4 regions of the Pelorhabdus sp. sgz311001 genome follow, and region 1 is predicted to be linked to each of the others. Evidence: riboswitches for the same ligand, from Rfam matches in the RefSeq annotation. Region 1 holds a riboswitch; each other region holds the start of a gene.

Evidence for each region. A riboswitch is a leader RNA that binds a small molecule or an ion and turns the genes downstream of it on or off. The one in region 1 is predicted to bind cyclic di-GMP.
Region 2: it holds a riboswitch for cyclic di-GMP, as region 1 does, so the genes downstream of both, AC0MXB_RS10035 (methyl-accepting chemotaxis protein) here and AC0MXB_RS06515 (hypothetical protein) in region 1, are expected to answer to the same signal.
Region 3: it holds a riboswitch for cyclic di-GMP, as region 1 does, so the genes downstream of both, AC0MXB_RS01495 (response regulator) here and AC0MXB_RS06515 (hypothetical protein) in region 1, are expected to answer to the same signal.
Region 4: it holds a riboswitch for cyclic di-GMP, as region 1 does, so the genes downstream of both, AC0MXB_RS15455 (putative bifunctional diguanylate cyclase/phosphodiesterase) here and AC0MXB_RS06515 (hypothetical protein) in region 1, are expected to answer to the same signal.

Annotation. Positions count from the first base shown of each region.
Region 1 covers NZ_JBVXUT010000002.1:92,402-96,277, reverse strand. The annotation lists gene iorA (indolepyruvate ferredoxin oxidoreductase subunit alpha) at 1-1,315, shown strand, start outside; gene AC0MXB_RS06520 (indolepyruvate oxidoreductase subunit beta) at 1,317-1,889, shown strand; cyclic di-GMP riboswitch class I at 1,939-2,025, shown strand; gene AC0MXB_RS06515 (hypothetical protein) at 2,086-2,340, shown strand; gene AC0MXB_RS06510 (hypothetical protein) at 2,493-2,759, shown strand; gene AC0MXB_RS06505 (hypothetical protein) at 2,808-3,368, shown strand; gene AC0MXB_RS06500 (serine protein kinase) at 3,613-3,876, shown strand, end outside.
Region 2 covers NZ_JBVXUT010000003.1:274,828-278,703, forward strand. The annotation lists gene AC0MXB_RS10030 (isochorismate synthase) at 1-748, opposite strand, end outside; gene AC0MXB_RS10035 (methyl-accepting chemotaxis protein) at 881-2,569, opposite strand; cyclic di-GMP riboswitch class I at 2,767-2,856, opposite strand; gene AC0MXB_RS10040 (hypothetical protein) at 2,960-3,616, opposite strand; gene AC0MXB_RS10045 (methyl-accepting chemotaxis protein) at 3,716-3,876, opposite strand, start outside.
Region 3 covers NZ_JBVXUT010000001.1:284,613-288,488, forward strand. The annotation lists gene AC0MXB_RS01485 (ATP-binding protein) at 1-794, opposite strand, end outside; gene AC0MXB_RS01490 (lysophospholipid acyltransferase family protein) at 1,004-1,888, opposite strand; cyclic di-GMP riboswitch class I at 2,072-2,157, shown strand; gene AC0MXB_RS01495 (response regulator) at 2,221-2,709, shown strand; gene AC0MXB_RS01500 (NAD(P)-dependent oxidoreductase) at 3,046-3,876, shown strand, end outside.
Region 4 covers NZ_JBVXUT010000006.1:133,878-137,753, reverse strand. The annotation lists gene pyrF (orotidine-5'-phosphate decarboxylase) at 1-435, shown strand, start outside; gene pyrE (orotate phosphoribosyltransferase) at 435-1,007, shown strand; cyclic di-GMP riboswitch class I at 1,068-1,153, shown strand; gene AC0MXB_RS15455 (putative bifunctional diguanylate cyclase/phosphodiesterase) at 1,223-2,938, shown strand; tRNA gene AC0MXB_RS15450 (tRNA-Asp) at 3,019-3,095, shown strand; tRNA gene AC0MXB_RS15445 (tRNA-Gly) at 3,100-3,174, shown strand; tRNA gene AC0MXB_RS15440 (tRNA-Trp) at 3,182-3,257, shown strand; gene AC0MXB_RS15435 (3-hydroxyacyl-CoA dehydrogenase family protein) at 3,437-3,876, shown strand, end outside.

The DNA.
Region 1 (3,876 bases):
GCTATTCCGTATGACGACGCGCGTTTGCCATAGTAAAAGCATCGTGACGTTAGGAAAGCGGAGTGAAGTCGTTAAAAAAGCCTATGTTAAAAATCCCGCAAAATATGATTTGGTCCCGGCTGTAGCGAAAAAGCTGCGCGTAAATTTGGAAGAACGGCTGCGGACTTTACAACGCTACGCGGAAGAGACGCCGTTAAACTATATCGAATGGCACAGTAAAAAAATCGGGATTATTTCCTCGGGGATTGCTTTTCAATATGCCAAGGAAGTTTTTGGCGAAGATGCTTCATACTTAAAACTTGGTTTTACTTATCCGCTACCGCTCGAAAAAATCCGCACCTTTGCCACTGCCGTTGATATGCTCTACGTCGTGGAAGAGCTTGAGCCTTATTTGGAAGAGCAGATCAAAGCAGCTGGCATTGCCTGCATTGGTAAAGCGAAAATTCCTTATACTGGTGAATTAAATCCTGATATTGTCGCACAGGCGCTCCTTGGTAAACATCGCGAGATGATTTCTTATGACGCTTCCGTTGTAGTAGCGCGTCCGCCGGTTCTTTGCGCGGGCTGTCCTCATCGCGGGTTCTTTTATGAACTGGGAAAACGTAAGAATGTAGCGATTATGGGCGATATTGGCTGCTACGCTTTGGGCGGCGGCGATCCCTTAAATGCCAAAGACGCTGCCAACTGTATGGGCTCTGCTCCCAGTGTGGGGCATGGTCTGCAAAAGACTTTCCACTATTTTGGGGAAGATACGCGAGTAATTTCTACAATCGGCGACTCTACCTTTTTCCATACTGGTCTTATGAGCTTGATTGATATTGTCTATAATCGCAGCAATACAATTACTTGTATTCTTGATAATCGAATTACTGGTATGACAGGCCATCAGGATCATCCTGGCACTGGTTATACACTGCAAGGGATGCCAACGAAAGCGCTTGATATTGCTTCTGTGGTAAAAGCCATTGGCGTGGATCATGTCAAAACCATTAATCCTTTGCGCCTTGATGAAGTCAGTGAAGCGCTCGATTGGGCCTTGGCCCTTGACGAATCTTCGGTCATTATTACACGGTGGCCTTGTGTGTTAAAGAAAGCATCGCCGCAAGATCACGAAGAATTCGGCAACTATTTGGCAAAATGCAAAATTGATCAAGCGAAATGTATCGGTTGTAAAAAATGTATCAAAACAGGCTGTCCAGCCCTTCGTTTTGATAAGGCGGCGAAAAAGAGTTCGATCCATGCGATGCAGTGTGTGGGCTGCGAGGTTTGTGCGCAGGTTTGTCCGGTACAGGCGATTGCCAAGGAGGGGAAATAAGATGGCGACGAAAAATATTTTATTAGTAGGCGTTGGCGGCCAGGGAACCATTTTAGTGAGCAAGATTTTATCTACAGGTCTTATGGCTGCCGGCTATGACGTAAAAATGTCAGAAGTACATGGCATGGCCCAACGCGGCGGCAGTGTGAGTACCCAGGTTCGCTATGGTGAAAAGGTTTATTCACCCATTATTGGTAAAGGCGAAGCCGATATTCTCGTATCGTTTGAGCAGATGGAAGCGCTGCGCTGGTTAGATTATTTAAAGCCTGATGGCAAAATCGTTGTCAATGATTATCAGATTCCCTCAGCGCCGATTTTAAATGGAAAGTGCGATTATCCTACAGGCATTTTAGAAACTTTACAGGAGAAAGCGGCAACGACGATCATAGCTGCAGAAAAGATAGCCCTTGCGCTGGGCAATGGTCGCTGTATGAACGTTGTTTTATTCGGTGCTTTAGTCAAGGCGATGGACCTTACCACAATCCATTGGGACGAAGCAATGAAAGAACAGATTAAGCCCCAGCTTGTTTCAATCAATCAGGCCGCATTTCAAGCTGGGTTAGAGACAGTCTGATAGTTGCCAAGCCTTAAGGGGCATGGTATCATAAGAAAGAGTCAGCAAAAGAAAACGTCGGCAAACTTATCGAAAGGTAAGGACGCAAAGCTTTGGATCTAAGGACAGATCTGTCTATGAGCGCCAGGTTGCAATCAATTTGATGAGCAGCCTGGTTTTTTGTTGCTTAATTTAGGCAAATAAGGAAGGGTTTTACATGTTACAATATTTGGCCCGGCTCTTGGGCCGCTGTGAATGTTGTGGCCGTAAGGCTACGCGGCGCCTTGAAATGTATGACGATGGGCAGAATAAGTCCAAAGGGCATTATTATTGTGAAAGCTGCCTGAGTGAAGGCCTAAATCAAGCTGTTTCAGGCGAGTTTTTAGCTACAGGAAAAAAATTCACCTTATTTCATTCTGCGAATGAATTGGAACGAGCTGGTATTGCTTGTACTAATTTTTTGCAGAAATAGAACAAGAATAAAAAACCGCCGCAGTAAGCTTACGACTACATGAATGCTTACTGCGGCGGTTTTTTATTCTAAATAGAGGATTTGATCGGATTTTAGCGAAAAAGAATAAAAATAAAGATTTTCAGCCTGCAAGTAATGAGTGAGGTGCCAGGATGCGCTATTGTATTTTTTGCGGTGTAGAAATACCGAAAAGTGCTTTGTTTTGTCAGATCTGCGGCAAACGACAACCAGATCAAACGGAAGAAATGGCTGAGGCGGAAGCGGAAGCTGTAGAAACTGAGTTGGCAGATCCAGCGCCGCCGACTGGGCTGGCTGCTTTTTTGGCTTCGCCCAAAAAATTAGTGATTGCTGGAGTTGGCGCTTTTGTCGGGCTAATTATCATAGTAACTTTTGTTATTGTTGTTGTAACGAAAAAATAAGCAGTCTTTCAAATCTGTATAGATTGGATATTTCGGAGGAGATTAGCTATGTATTGTCCTCAATGCGGTGTGACCATCAGTGTGGAAGGAAATTTTTGCGGCAAGTGTGGCAAGGATGTGGCCTATCTAACACAATCAGATAAACAGCCAAAAGCTGCCGTTCCTGCTTCGCCCACAGAAGAACTCGCCTCACCAGTACCAGAGACTACAGCGACGGAGGGTTTGGTTATTACAGAAGCCGAAGTAGCAGCGGCTGCTAAGGCGGCTGAAGAGTTGTCAGGCGAAGGCGGTGACTCAGCGAAAAAAGCGGACGAAGCATCAGAGCAAGTACCAGAGCCAAAACCGCCGCAAGTGGGTGCATTGTCTGGCGGTAGCGCCGATCATAAAAAACCTGCTGTCGTTTATTTTTGTAACTCTTGCGGTACGGCTGTTTTTGCTGAAGATAACTATTGCTACGAATGCGGCAAAAAGACACAAAAAGAATATTATTGTCAACAAGCTGCCGGTTTTACGAAGAAGAAGAAAGTTCTATTTGGCCTTATCGCCCTTACCGCTTTTTTTGGTACGGCATGGCTGATGTATCGTTTTGCTAAGTCTTGGTTTCATTAACTTATTGGTGATTCGCGCTATTTACGTTTGAGGCATGATTTAGTTTTGCTATCATAGTATATTTTAGTATATTTAAAATTTTCTTTATCAGTATTCATGTTATTTTGTTATAGACATCGATAAAAAAATCTGCTATATTAAATCAAATGGTAAGCCGTGTCTTCTCTGAAGGGATAAAAATTCTTTTGGTGTGATGGCTTATCATTTTTTTATTATAATTGCATGCAAAGAAGGGGGAGAAAGTATGGCAAATTTTGATTTCGTCAGTCTGATTAAACAAGATCGGGTAGAGAGAAAGCACGAGCATTTTTCTGGCACGCTGCTTGATTATCTGAAAATCGTAAAAGAAAATCCGAAAGGAGTCATGCTAGCTCATCAACGCATGCATGAACTATTAACAGCGCCAGGCGTTGATATTGTAAGAACAGAAGAAGATCCGCGCTTGAAACGGATTCATGGCAATGATACGCTGCGGCGTTATCGTTTTTTTGAGGATCAGTTTTTTGGC
Region 2 (3,876 bases), on a different contig from region 1:
CTAATTGCCGTAACACCGCGGCAATGGAAAAATCTTTATCGCCCTGCAAGATCAGCTCTCGGGCAAACACCACTTTTTCTAAAGTACCCTGTCGGACTTGGTCGCGTAAAAAGGTCACTTTTTTGATATAGTCTTCATAATCTCCCGGAAAAGCATCCCACTGTTCAGCCGTTATTTCGCTAGATTCTTGATTCATCGCTTTTCTTAACCGATCGAACACGGTCAAATTCTGCTGAACTAACAGATCGACCTGATCTTCGGGAGAAACAAGCAGAGTCGTTGTTAGATACCGCCTGCCGCCTTTTTCCTGCAGCAGCCAACTCGGGACTTGAAACCGAGCAGCGGGAAACTTGCCCCACTTCAACTCTCTGGACCGTAACGGGTCAAAGCGACTGCCGCCAATCCATAAAGGACTGAGATCTAATTCTTGCATTTTTGGCGATAGCAGTAGATCCCCACGAAGGGACTGCCACCTTGCTTCTGCTGCTGTCAGGGGATTTTTTTCCTCCGCCTTCACTTCTATCGTATAAGCCGCATCCACACCAGCAAACATTTCTTCCCGACTGGCGCTCATCCAGTAAAATCCCTGGGAACGTATTGCCGCGGTTTTTGCAAAAAAGTCCAAAAGGTTCCAAGGCGATTCTTCGCTATGGCTCACTAAAACAGGTCTCCCTGTCGCTTTGCTGCGTAATAAGCCTGCTTGTACTAACTCGCTGAAACAATCTTCCCACTGAGAACATCCACTCATATTCTGTCCACCTTTAAAGGTCAAATCCATTTCTGTATTTATTGTACACTTGCCCCTCAAAATATTCAATGGATGCAAAAAGAGACCTGTCAAATCGACAAGTCTCTCTTATAATCTTTCTAAACTATTATATTAAAGATGAAATTTAGCAACAACATCTTGCAATTCCATAGCCATTTGCGCCAAAGTTTGGCTGGCTGAAGCAATCTCTTCCATCGAAGCCGACTGTTCTTGCGTCGCTGCTGAAATTGACTGAGTATCACAAGCCGTCGACGATGCAACGCCTCTGATGGCTTCTACAGAATTGACAACGTCATCACTGGCAGTCATCAGATTTTGCGCAGCCGAATTAATCGAACCAATTTGTCCCGTCAAGTCAAGAACCATGCGTTCAATAAACTGAAAACGCTCACCTGTTGTAGCAATAACTTGAGCCCCTCTAGATACTTCATCAGTTTCCCGATCCATAACGGTAACGGCTTCAGCTGTTTCGGATTGAATATCATGAATAATTCCCGTAATTTTCTCTGCTGCTTCATGGGACTGTTCAGCCAGCTTACGAACTTCTTCCGCTACAACGGCAAAGCCGCGTCCTTGCTCACCAGCCCGCGCCGCCTCAATAGCCGCATTGAGCGCCAGTAAATTCGTCTGACTGGCAATCCCGCTGATCATCGTAACAAATTCACCAATCTGCTGAGAACGTTCACCAAGACGGCGTACTACTTTTGCTGATGATACCACAGAATCTTGAATCAAATTCATTTGTTGCGTAGCTTGTGTTACGGCTTCGCCGCCCACGCTAGCAGCTTGTGCTGTTTCTTCGGATTTTTTGGTCACTTCCTGGGCATGTGATGTAATCTGATGAATCTCCTGCGACATAGCTTCCACTACACTGGCTGCTTTATCAATTTCTGTCGATTGATTGGTAGCGCCACCAGCCACACAGGTAACAGTTTCGGCCACTTGTGTCGCGGCCTGAGCTGACTGATTCGAGCTCGCTGTCAGCTCTTCACTAGCAGCAGCCACTTGTTGCGCTGACTTAGCTACACTTCCAACTAACTTCCGCAGATTTTCGCGCATATGCGAAAAAGAGCGGATCATATCAGCGATTTCATCATTGGCTTGATAAGAAATATTATGTACGCCCAAATCCCCATCGGCAATGCGCTGCGCCGCCTGCGACACATCATTGAGCGGCCGAGAGATTCGTCTAGCCAAATACCAGGCTAGTAAGGCGCCGATCACAAGAATAATTCCGTCAAGAATAAATAAGAGAGACTGAATCTTTGTTACATCGGCTTGAGTTTCCTGTCTTCTCAGCTCCATACGATCTTCTAAAAACTTAACAGTGTCTTCCATATTCTTATCGGCGGCAATAATCTTGGCGCCAGAAGCCGCAACCGCTTTCACCGCTTCCGCCTGGCCTTGGGTCTTTCGAAGGGTAAGTCCTTGCTCGGCAATTTTATCGTAATCAGCTAAAGAGGCTTTCAATTCGGCCACTTTCTGTTTGCCTTCAGGCGTAATCAACTTTCCCTCTAAGTCCGACAAAACAGTTGCTGTTTTCTTCTTTGATGCTTCATAACGATCAACATACTGTGGATCCGCTGACAAAATAAAGCCTCTGACTTCAGCCGACTGAGTACTCAGTTCGCGACTTAATTCTTTAATATCAACGACTAAAGGAACACTGCGTTTTAATAAGCCTTCATAATCTTCCTGCACCTTTTGAATTTGGAAATAGGTATAAATATTTAGACCCGTAAAAGCCAACACAATAAGAACACATACCAAGATAATTTGTTTACCAATTGTTACACGCATAATCGTCCCGCCTTTGTGCTTGATAAGTCCCGCTAGACCCTCAAATCAAAACTAACAACTAACCTCCCTTCCTGCGGCGTGCAGCTTTTTCGCTGCTATCTTTACCGTTCATCAACTACCTCATTTGTTAAGTATTGCAAACATAGCAAAAAATTCGACGCAGTGCTTTTCGGCGCCCCGGCGAATTCCCGCAAAAATCAAGCAACCTGGCTGTCTTAGAATATATACTTTCCTTAGACCCAATAGCTTTGCGTCCTTGTCTTTCGACAAGTTTGCTATATATTTCTATTTTACAATAATTAACGCCATAAGGCATTATAAAAACAAACAAAACTGTCGAATTCTATTCTGTACTGAAAGAAAAAAAATGTCAAGATAATTCTAAAAAATTCATTTCCTCTCATATTGTTTATCGCGAATATTAATCCCATACTCTTTGACTTTACGATAGAAGGTTGCAATGCTAATGCCTAGGGCTTGACATATAGCAAGTTTTCCCGCTGTAGAAACGCCAAAACGCGCCAAAGCTGCTAACAGCGCTTGATGTTCTAGTTCAGCAAAAGACACGATCGGTTTTGCCTTTTCTCTATCCGGTTCCCGATTAGACCCAAATTGTAAAGCAATCAGCTTCTGACTAAATATCTCGGCAAGCCACTGGCCAAAGCGTATTAATTTAACTTCTTGCCCTAAAAGTAGACTCCGCTGCTCCTGGTTGACAGCAAGTAAAATAAGCGTACCATAAACTCGGTTTTCTACTTGAATGGGAATACAAATTTCAGCAGCATCGGGACAACGTCCCCGCCGCGCACACGAACGGCACAAATCATGCAGTCTAGGATTGACTACTAAGAGAGGCTCTCGCAGCTTCATGCAGTAAGCTGATAAAGTCCCCTCCCCTACATACATTCCTCTTTCCTCACGATAAATTCCTGTTCCAACAATCACTTTCAAGTTGCAATCTACGACAACAGCTTCAAGGCTAAGAATATCTGCGACCATAATGACTGTATCCTGCAAAAACGATTCAATATCTGTTAGCGTTCCCATGTTTAGACGCCTCCTTTACTCAGTCTGTTTAAAAAAGAACAAAAAGCTCCCGGATTTCTCCGAGAGCTTCTTTGCTCTAATCATTTATTAAAATTTGCTTTACAATTTAAACCGTTGAATTTCCTGTTCTAAGGCTTTCGCCAAATCAGACAGACTCCGGCTAGCCGCCGCTACTTCTTCCATCGAAGCAGATTGCTCTTCTGTAGCAGCTGAAATCGTCTGAGTTTCCCCGGAATTTTCCTTACTGATGTCTTCAATTC
Region 3 (3,876 bases), on a different contig from region 1:
TCTTTTATGGCAAGCAAGACTCCCTGGGCGGTTGACTTTGTTGCTATGACAAGTTGGCCGTGATTTTCTATCATTGCTTCAAGACCGTTGCGGACTAAATTTAGAATTAGTTGGCGAATGCTATTTGGATCAATAAGTAGATTGGGTGTTGGTGTGAGGTCTAGTTTAATTTGACAGTTATTGCGTAGTGCATCTGTTTCTAGTAGCGGATAAATCTCACAAACAATGTCATTTAGGTTTTTTTCTTTAAATTCTAATGGGCGATTTTTAGCAAGTGATAAAAATTCAGTGATAATACTATTGGCTCGATCAATTTCATCAATCATGAGACTAAAATTATCGTGATGTGCCGCCAATTCTTTCTTATGACTTAGAAACTGGAGCAATCCTCTTACTGTTGTCATGGGATTGCGAATTTCGTGGGCAATTCCGGCTGACATTTCGCCAACCATATTTAGACGATCTAGTTTACGCATCGATTCTTTTTGTTGTGTTAGATATTCGAATAGAGGCGCTAGATCAGGCCAACTAGTTGGACAGACTTCAGAAGAAGATGTGATTAGCGTTTTAGCTGTGTAATTTAGTTTGGCTTTGAAGTTCGTAAAAAAATGATGGGTGAGACTGATGCAAGCGATAACCAGGAAAACGTTTAAAAGGGTAATCAGTCGATGGAGCTGATGATCTGTATCTTCCTCAAGGGGAAGATTTGGTTCCGCTATCAGTAATAAAAAAAGCAGCAATAAAATGGATAAGATATTTCCTTCCAGTCGTAAGATGAGATCGCCATTTTTCAAAGTTCAGCACCTCTATCATTCGTAGTTTCTAATGATTGTACAAAATTTCACTTGCACCCTATAAATACCTATTCGTTCCTCAAAAGGAAAATCCTTCCTTTTGAAAGGAGGAGATTAAATCTTTTTGACTTAATTTGCTATTTCATTAAAAAAGGCTGTCTCTAGGAAGTTACAAAATCTTTTGTACTTCCTTAAAGACAGCCCTAAATTTATTGTTTGGGATATTTTGTATTCCAGCGTTTGCGAAACCAAATCCAGTCTGATGGATGGTTACGAATCGCTTCTTCAATCGCTTGCGTCATTTTTGCAGTGTTTTCATAAAGTTCTTGTGTTTCATCATCGTATCGTTCATAAGGAAAAGCTGGTTTGATAACAATTTGATGGCCTCCCTCAGGACGATGAAAAATAAAGGCCGGCACAATAATAGAACCGAACTTGCGGGCAAATACTGCCGGACCTGCTGGCGTGGCTGATTTTCGATTAAAAAAGTCAACAAAAATGCCGTCAACACCACCGTCTTCATCTGCTAAAAACCCTAGGGCTTTTCCCTTTTTTAAGGCTCGTGCCGCTTTTACAAGCTCGGCGCCACTACGATTAAATACTTCCAGCCCCATTTTTTCGCGATATTCATTGAGTAATCGCGTATAGTGAGGATTTGGTTGTGGTTTGGCGATCGTTGTAATCGGCAGTCCTGTGTTAGCTAGGACTGCGCCGAGCCACTCCCAATTACCTATATGGGCGGTAAGAAGTACCACGCCGCGTCCTTGTTCAATGGCCCCCCTTAAATGCTCCAGACCTTCAATCGCAATATGTTTTTTGATTTTTTCTGGAGTAAGGGCAGGCGTATAGAGAACTTCCATCAAGGTTTGTCCTAAATTACCAAAAACTGTATGGACGATTTGTTTCGCCTCGGACAATGAAATTTGCAGACAATCCATGCTTTGACTGATGGCACGGCGTCGTTGGCGCGCACCGACAAGATAGAAGAGGTAACCTAGACTTCGTCCAATATGGCAGACAAGCGAATAAGGTAGAAGGCAGACGAAAGCACTGATTGCCTTTAGTAGATTATATTGAAAATTTTTAAATAGCATATGTGTCTCTCCCTAGATAGACAATTAAAATAAATTTTTGACATTAGTTTAATTGTAGTTTATTTATAAATGTTTGTAAACAAAAGAGCTAAGCAACAAATATTGTCACATTTCTACTTGTTTCCGCTTTTGTTTTACGGTATAGTATAATTAAACAAAATAAATAAGTAGAACTTTACAAGCTCTACTGATTGGCAAACCTTCTGAAAGGATGGGACGCAAAGCCATGGGTCTAATGATTTTATATCGAAGACTGCCAGGTTGTATTCACGCAAAGTAAGAGCGGAATGAACAGGCAGTTTTTTTATTTTTCAAAGAGCAGGAGGATGGCGTTGAAATTATTATTTGTTACCCAAGACGAACTTTGGCTGCAACGATTGCAGGAGCAGTGCAAAAAAAAAGATTTTTGTTGCGATGTTTTTGAGGACGTCGCTGCGGCAATAAGTGCATATCGCCAACAGTCTGATGAATATAGTTTGGTTATAGTGGATTTTTCGGGAGATTTTGACGGGTTTGACTTTACGCAAAAGCTTCGTGCTGTGTCGACGAAGCAATCTATTTTAGCTGTTAATAGCATGATCGAACCACAGCTGTTGCTGAAAGCAGCACTTAGCGGAATTTCTTTTTTCTTACCGAAGGCGGTTGAAATGGACGATTTTCTGGCTTTACTATGCCAAATTAGCGATCAGTTTAAAGTGCAAAAAAAAGAACAAGATGAAAAGGACGGGCTTGCGAAAGAATATATTCGCTTACGTCGTGAATATGGTGAGATGCAGGTTCAAATTAAAAAATACGAGGCTTTGCTGGCAATGCAGCAATAAGAGCATTTGTATTCTAGAAAATAGTAAAGGGCTACCGCATATAAGAAAGATTTCGAGCCTATGTTGTGAGGGGTGCGTAAACAAATCACAAGATAAGCTAGAGTTTTTCCTTGGTGCGGTAGTCTTTTTTTTAGAATCCGCCGCTCCATTTAATTATTCTAGAAATTTTTATATGTTTAGTGTATGATAGCAATAAGAAAAAATCGAATTTTATCTATAGGAAATTCGATTCTTTTGTTAAGACTAGAGGATATTGTTCGTTATCCAAAGGTTTTTGCTTACTGCAAGCGAGAAAATATAGAAGTGCAGAAGCTTATGGATGTGGAGGGGATTGGATTGCTTATTGATCAAAAAAGTAATTTTGAAGAACAGTCGTTAGATTTTCATGAAATTGACGCCGGTTTTACGACGAAAGAGGCAATTGCGGAAGCAAAACGTTGTCTTAATTGTGCAAAACCGTTTTGTCGTACAGGCTGTCCGATTGAGAATGAAATTCCTAGTTTTATCGCAGAACTTGCTAAAGGGAATATTGGCGCTGCTAGTGAAGTGATTGCCAGACGCAGTAATCTTCCTGCTGTATGTGGGCGGGTATGTCCTCATGAAAAACAGTGCGAAGCTGCCTGTATATTAAATAAAAAGAACGCAGGTATTAAGATTGGCAAACTAGAACGTTTTATTGCTGATTTTGATGCAGAAATGGATATTAGTCCAATTCATAAAAAAATCGTTCATAAAGGGAAGGTTGCCGTAATTGGTTCGGGTCCTGCCGGATTAACCGTAGCAGGTGATTTGGCGAAGCTAGGTTTTACTGTAACTGTTTTTGAAGGGCAGAAAGAGCCTGGCGGTGTTTTGATGTATGGAATTCCTGAATTCCGTTTAAATAAAGAAGTTGTTCGTCGTGAAATTGCTCGAATTGAAAGATTGGGCGTTTCATTTGAAACAGGAATTTTAATCGGTCCTGATAAAACCGTTGATGAGCTTTTTGCTGACGGTTATGATGCTGTGTTTATGGGGACAGGAACTGCTTTGCCTAAAGAACTTCATATTCCTGGTAAAGATTTGCCTGGTGTTATTCAGGCGACGTATTTTCTTGGTATGGTTACATTAGCAAATGAAAAAGGGATTGACGGACAGGAAATTCCGGTACAAAAAGGAGATTCTGTTATT
Region 4 (3,876 bases), on a different contig from region 1:
GCTATGATGCAGGCCGCCGCTCAAGCTGTGAAGGAAAGTGCTGCGGCGGAAAATCGTGAGGTCCCCAAACTTTTAGCTGTTACTATATTAACAAGTATGGACGAGGTAGCTTTGAAGCAAGTGGGCTGCCCGCTTGCGATTGGTGAAGAAGTTTTAACGTTAGCTAAGCTAGCTAAATCGGCGGGGATGGACGGCGTTGTCGCTTCGCCTCATGAAGCCGCGATGATTCGAAAAGCCTGCGGCGACGACTTCTTGATCGTCACGCCGGGAATTCGACCAGCCGGAGCAGCATTGCAAGATCAAAGTCGCGCCAGTACGCCAGCAGCGGCTCTTACGGCAGGGGCAACGCATTTAGTTATTGGGCGGCCTATTACGCAGGCGGCCGACAAGAACTTGGCCGTAGAAAAAATACTAGCAGAAATGGAGACGGTATGATGACTGAAGCAGAAGTAAAAGAGTTATTTATACAAACTGGGGCGATTTTAGAAGGCCATTTTCTATTGACCTCTGGCCGTCATAGTATGATGTATGTTGAGAAATTTCAGGTACTGCAGCAGCCGAAACATACCGAAACGTTATGCAAAGCTTTAGCTGAAAAATTTCGTGATGCTAAGATTGACGTAGTTATCGGACCGATGACTGGCGGTATTCTTTTGGCTCATGAAGTGGCTAAAGAGCTTGGTACAAGAGCGCTCTTTACGGAAAGGGAAAACGGCAAAATGGCACTGCGGCGCGGTTTTTACGTCGATCCCGGTGAACGCGTTCTCGTCGTGGAAGATATCGTTACAACAGGTGGCTCGGTGCAGGAAGTGATTGACACAATTAAACCAACAGGCGGAATTATTGCTGGGGTGGGGATTCTTGTGGATCGCAGCGGTGGTAAAGCTTCCTTTGAAGCGCCGACTGAGGCGTTGTTGCATCTTGATGTGGCGTCTTTTGCACCAGAAGAATGTCCCGCTTGCAAAGCCGGAACTCCTATTACCAAACGGGGCAGTCGGAAAATTTAAGTAAACTATTTAAGAAGTCCTGAATTGACAGTTATTAGCATGTTATGATATAAATAAAGATAATGAATATGGCAAACTTATCGAAAGATAAGGACGCAAAGCTATGGGTCTAAAGACAGGATGTCTATGATTGCCAGGTTGCTCCCTGTATAGATAGACCAGGTGTCAGGCCTGGTCTTTTATTTTTTTGAGAGCGCGAGGTAGGAGGATTTTTTGTGAAGAAAAATGATTCTGAGTCGGTAGGAAAGGCGCAAGAAAAGATTTTGTTTGCCGAAATAGAAGCGCAGATTCAAAAATATCAGGTTCTCGCAGAAAAGACAGGAGATATTATTTTATTTATAGCTTTAGAAGGGCAAATTCTAGCAGGTAATGATGCTGCGCTTCGTGTCTATGGCTACTCAGCGGAAGAACTCACAGCTTTAACGATTTTTGATGTGCGGGAAGACGGTACGGAAGCAGCTCTAATTTTAGAACAGATGAAATTAGCCGGAGCCGCCGGCGTTTGTTTTGAAGCAAAGCATAAGCGGAAAAATGGTACGGTTTTTTACGTGCAGGTTCAATCGCAACGAAGCATTGTAGCTGGGGTGCCTGTTTTATTGAGTATTATCCGTGATATTAGTCATCGCAAGCAGATGGAAGAAAGACTATGGCATTTGGCCCACTATGATTATCTTACAGATATTCCAAACCGCTACTATTTAGAAGAACATTTGAAAAAGACAGGCACAAATGGTTGTGTGGCGCAAAAAAGCGCGTTACTGCTACTTGATTTTGATAATTTTAATCTTGTCAATAATTCGTATGGCCATAAGGCGGGTGACCGTTTATTGCAACAGGCTGTAAAATTATTGAAGCGCAACCTGCGTAAAGGTGATTTTTTAGCCCGTTTAGGCGGCGATGAGTTTTTAATTTTTCTGTATGAGACTACCTTGGAAAAGGCGAACTGCATGGCTACAAGGCTCTTAAAAACATTAGAAAAAGAAAACTTTTATGTCGATGCCAGCAAAATTCCTCTTCGCGTTACGGCAAGTATTGGTATTGTCTATATTGATGAAGCGGTTGAAGTAAAACGTATTTTTTCTTATGTAGATGCCGCGGTTCATCAGGCTAAGGAAGCCGGAAAAAACCGGGTTATGCTTATCAGTGATATTGATGACCGTCGTCGTATTTTTGAAATGAATCGCAAAGTGGCTTTAATTTATCAGGCATTACGACGTGATCAGTTTAAACTAGTGTTTCAGCCTATTTATCAGTCAGGCAAGGGCATTATTCATTATGAGGCGCTGATCCGGCTAATAGATGGTGACCATATTATTTCACCAGTTGACTTTATTCCTGTGGCGGAAAAGAGTGGTCTCATAGCCTCTATTGATCGCTGGGTGATATCGAAAACACTTTCGGTACTTGAAAATCAGCCGCAGTTAAGAATTTTTGTGAACTTATCAGGTTTTACCCTGAGTGATGAAGGGCTCTTAAGCTGGATTGAACGCTCTATACTAGAAAGCGGCATAGAGCCAAATCGACTTGGTTTTGAGATTACAGAAAGTGCGACAATCAAGGATTTATCAATAGTAGAAAAATGGATTAATGGTTTAAAGAAGCTCGGCTGTCATTTTGCTCTAGATGATTTTGGTGTCGGTTTCTCTTCTTTTTCTCACTTAGGAAAGCTGCCAGTTGACTATTTGAAAATTGATGGATCCTTTGTAAGAAACCTAGAGAATAATCCCAAGCAACAGGCTCTTGTACAAGCGATGAATGCGGTAGCCCATACGTTGGGAAAGAAAACGATTGCTGAGTTTGTCGAAAATGATGCCATTTGGCATATTTTAAAGAAATTAGAAGTTGATTGTGGGCAAGGTTATTATTTAGGGAGACCTGCATCTTTAGAGGAAGTTCTTGTCTCCAAGCAGTTTTGTCAAAGCTGCTGCTAAGGTAAATGCGAGAAGAAAAAGTACTAGTAAAAAGTTCTTGCCAAAGTATATATAATATGTTATTATATAAAAGCTGGTTCGGCCCGGTAGTTTAGTTGGTTAGAATGCCGCCCTGTCACGGCGGAGGTCGTGGGTTCAAGTCCCATCCGGGTCGCCATATTGCGGAAGTAGCTCAGTGGTAGAGCATCGCCTTGCCAAGGCGAGGGTCGCGAGTTCGAATCTCGTTTTCCGCTCCAATTTCATAGGGGTATAGCTCAATTGGTAGAGTAGTGGTCTCCAAAACCATTGGTTGAGGGTTCAAGTCCTTCTGCCCCTGCCAGAAACTCAAAAGAGATGCATTTTATGCATCTCTTTTTTATACGAAAATTTAAAAATAAGGAATATATTTAGTCGTAATAATTTTTACAGTGCAAGAATCGGTTAAAAATGTTATAATTATTCTATAATTTGTAAAATTACAAAACGCTTTTGCAACTGAGTTGATGAGGGGGAGACAGAATGGATGTAAAAGACATTAAAGTCATTGGGAACCTAGGTACTGGAACCATGGGTTTTGGTACAGCTTTGGCCTTTGCCATGGCCGGCTATGAAGTAAAAATGTATGGTCGGTCTGAAAGCAGTATTGAGCGCGGCGTTAACAGTATCAAAGGCGCCTTAAAAACTTATGTCGCTAATGGCTTGGTAAAAGAGGATGATGTAGCATCTATTTTAGCGCGTGTAGAAGGTGTAACAACACTGGAAGCCGTTGCTGAAAAGGCTGATTTCATTATTGAATCTGTTGCCGAAGAACTGGCTATTAAACAGGAAATTTGGGGTAAGCTTGATAAACTTTGCGCGCCTCATACCATTTTTGCCACAAATACGTCTGGCTTGAGTCCTACTGCGATTGCTGAACCATTGCAGCGCAAAGATAAATTCGTCGTAGCTCATTTCTGGAA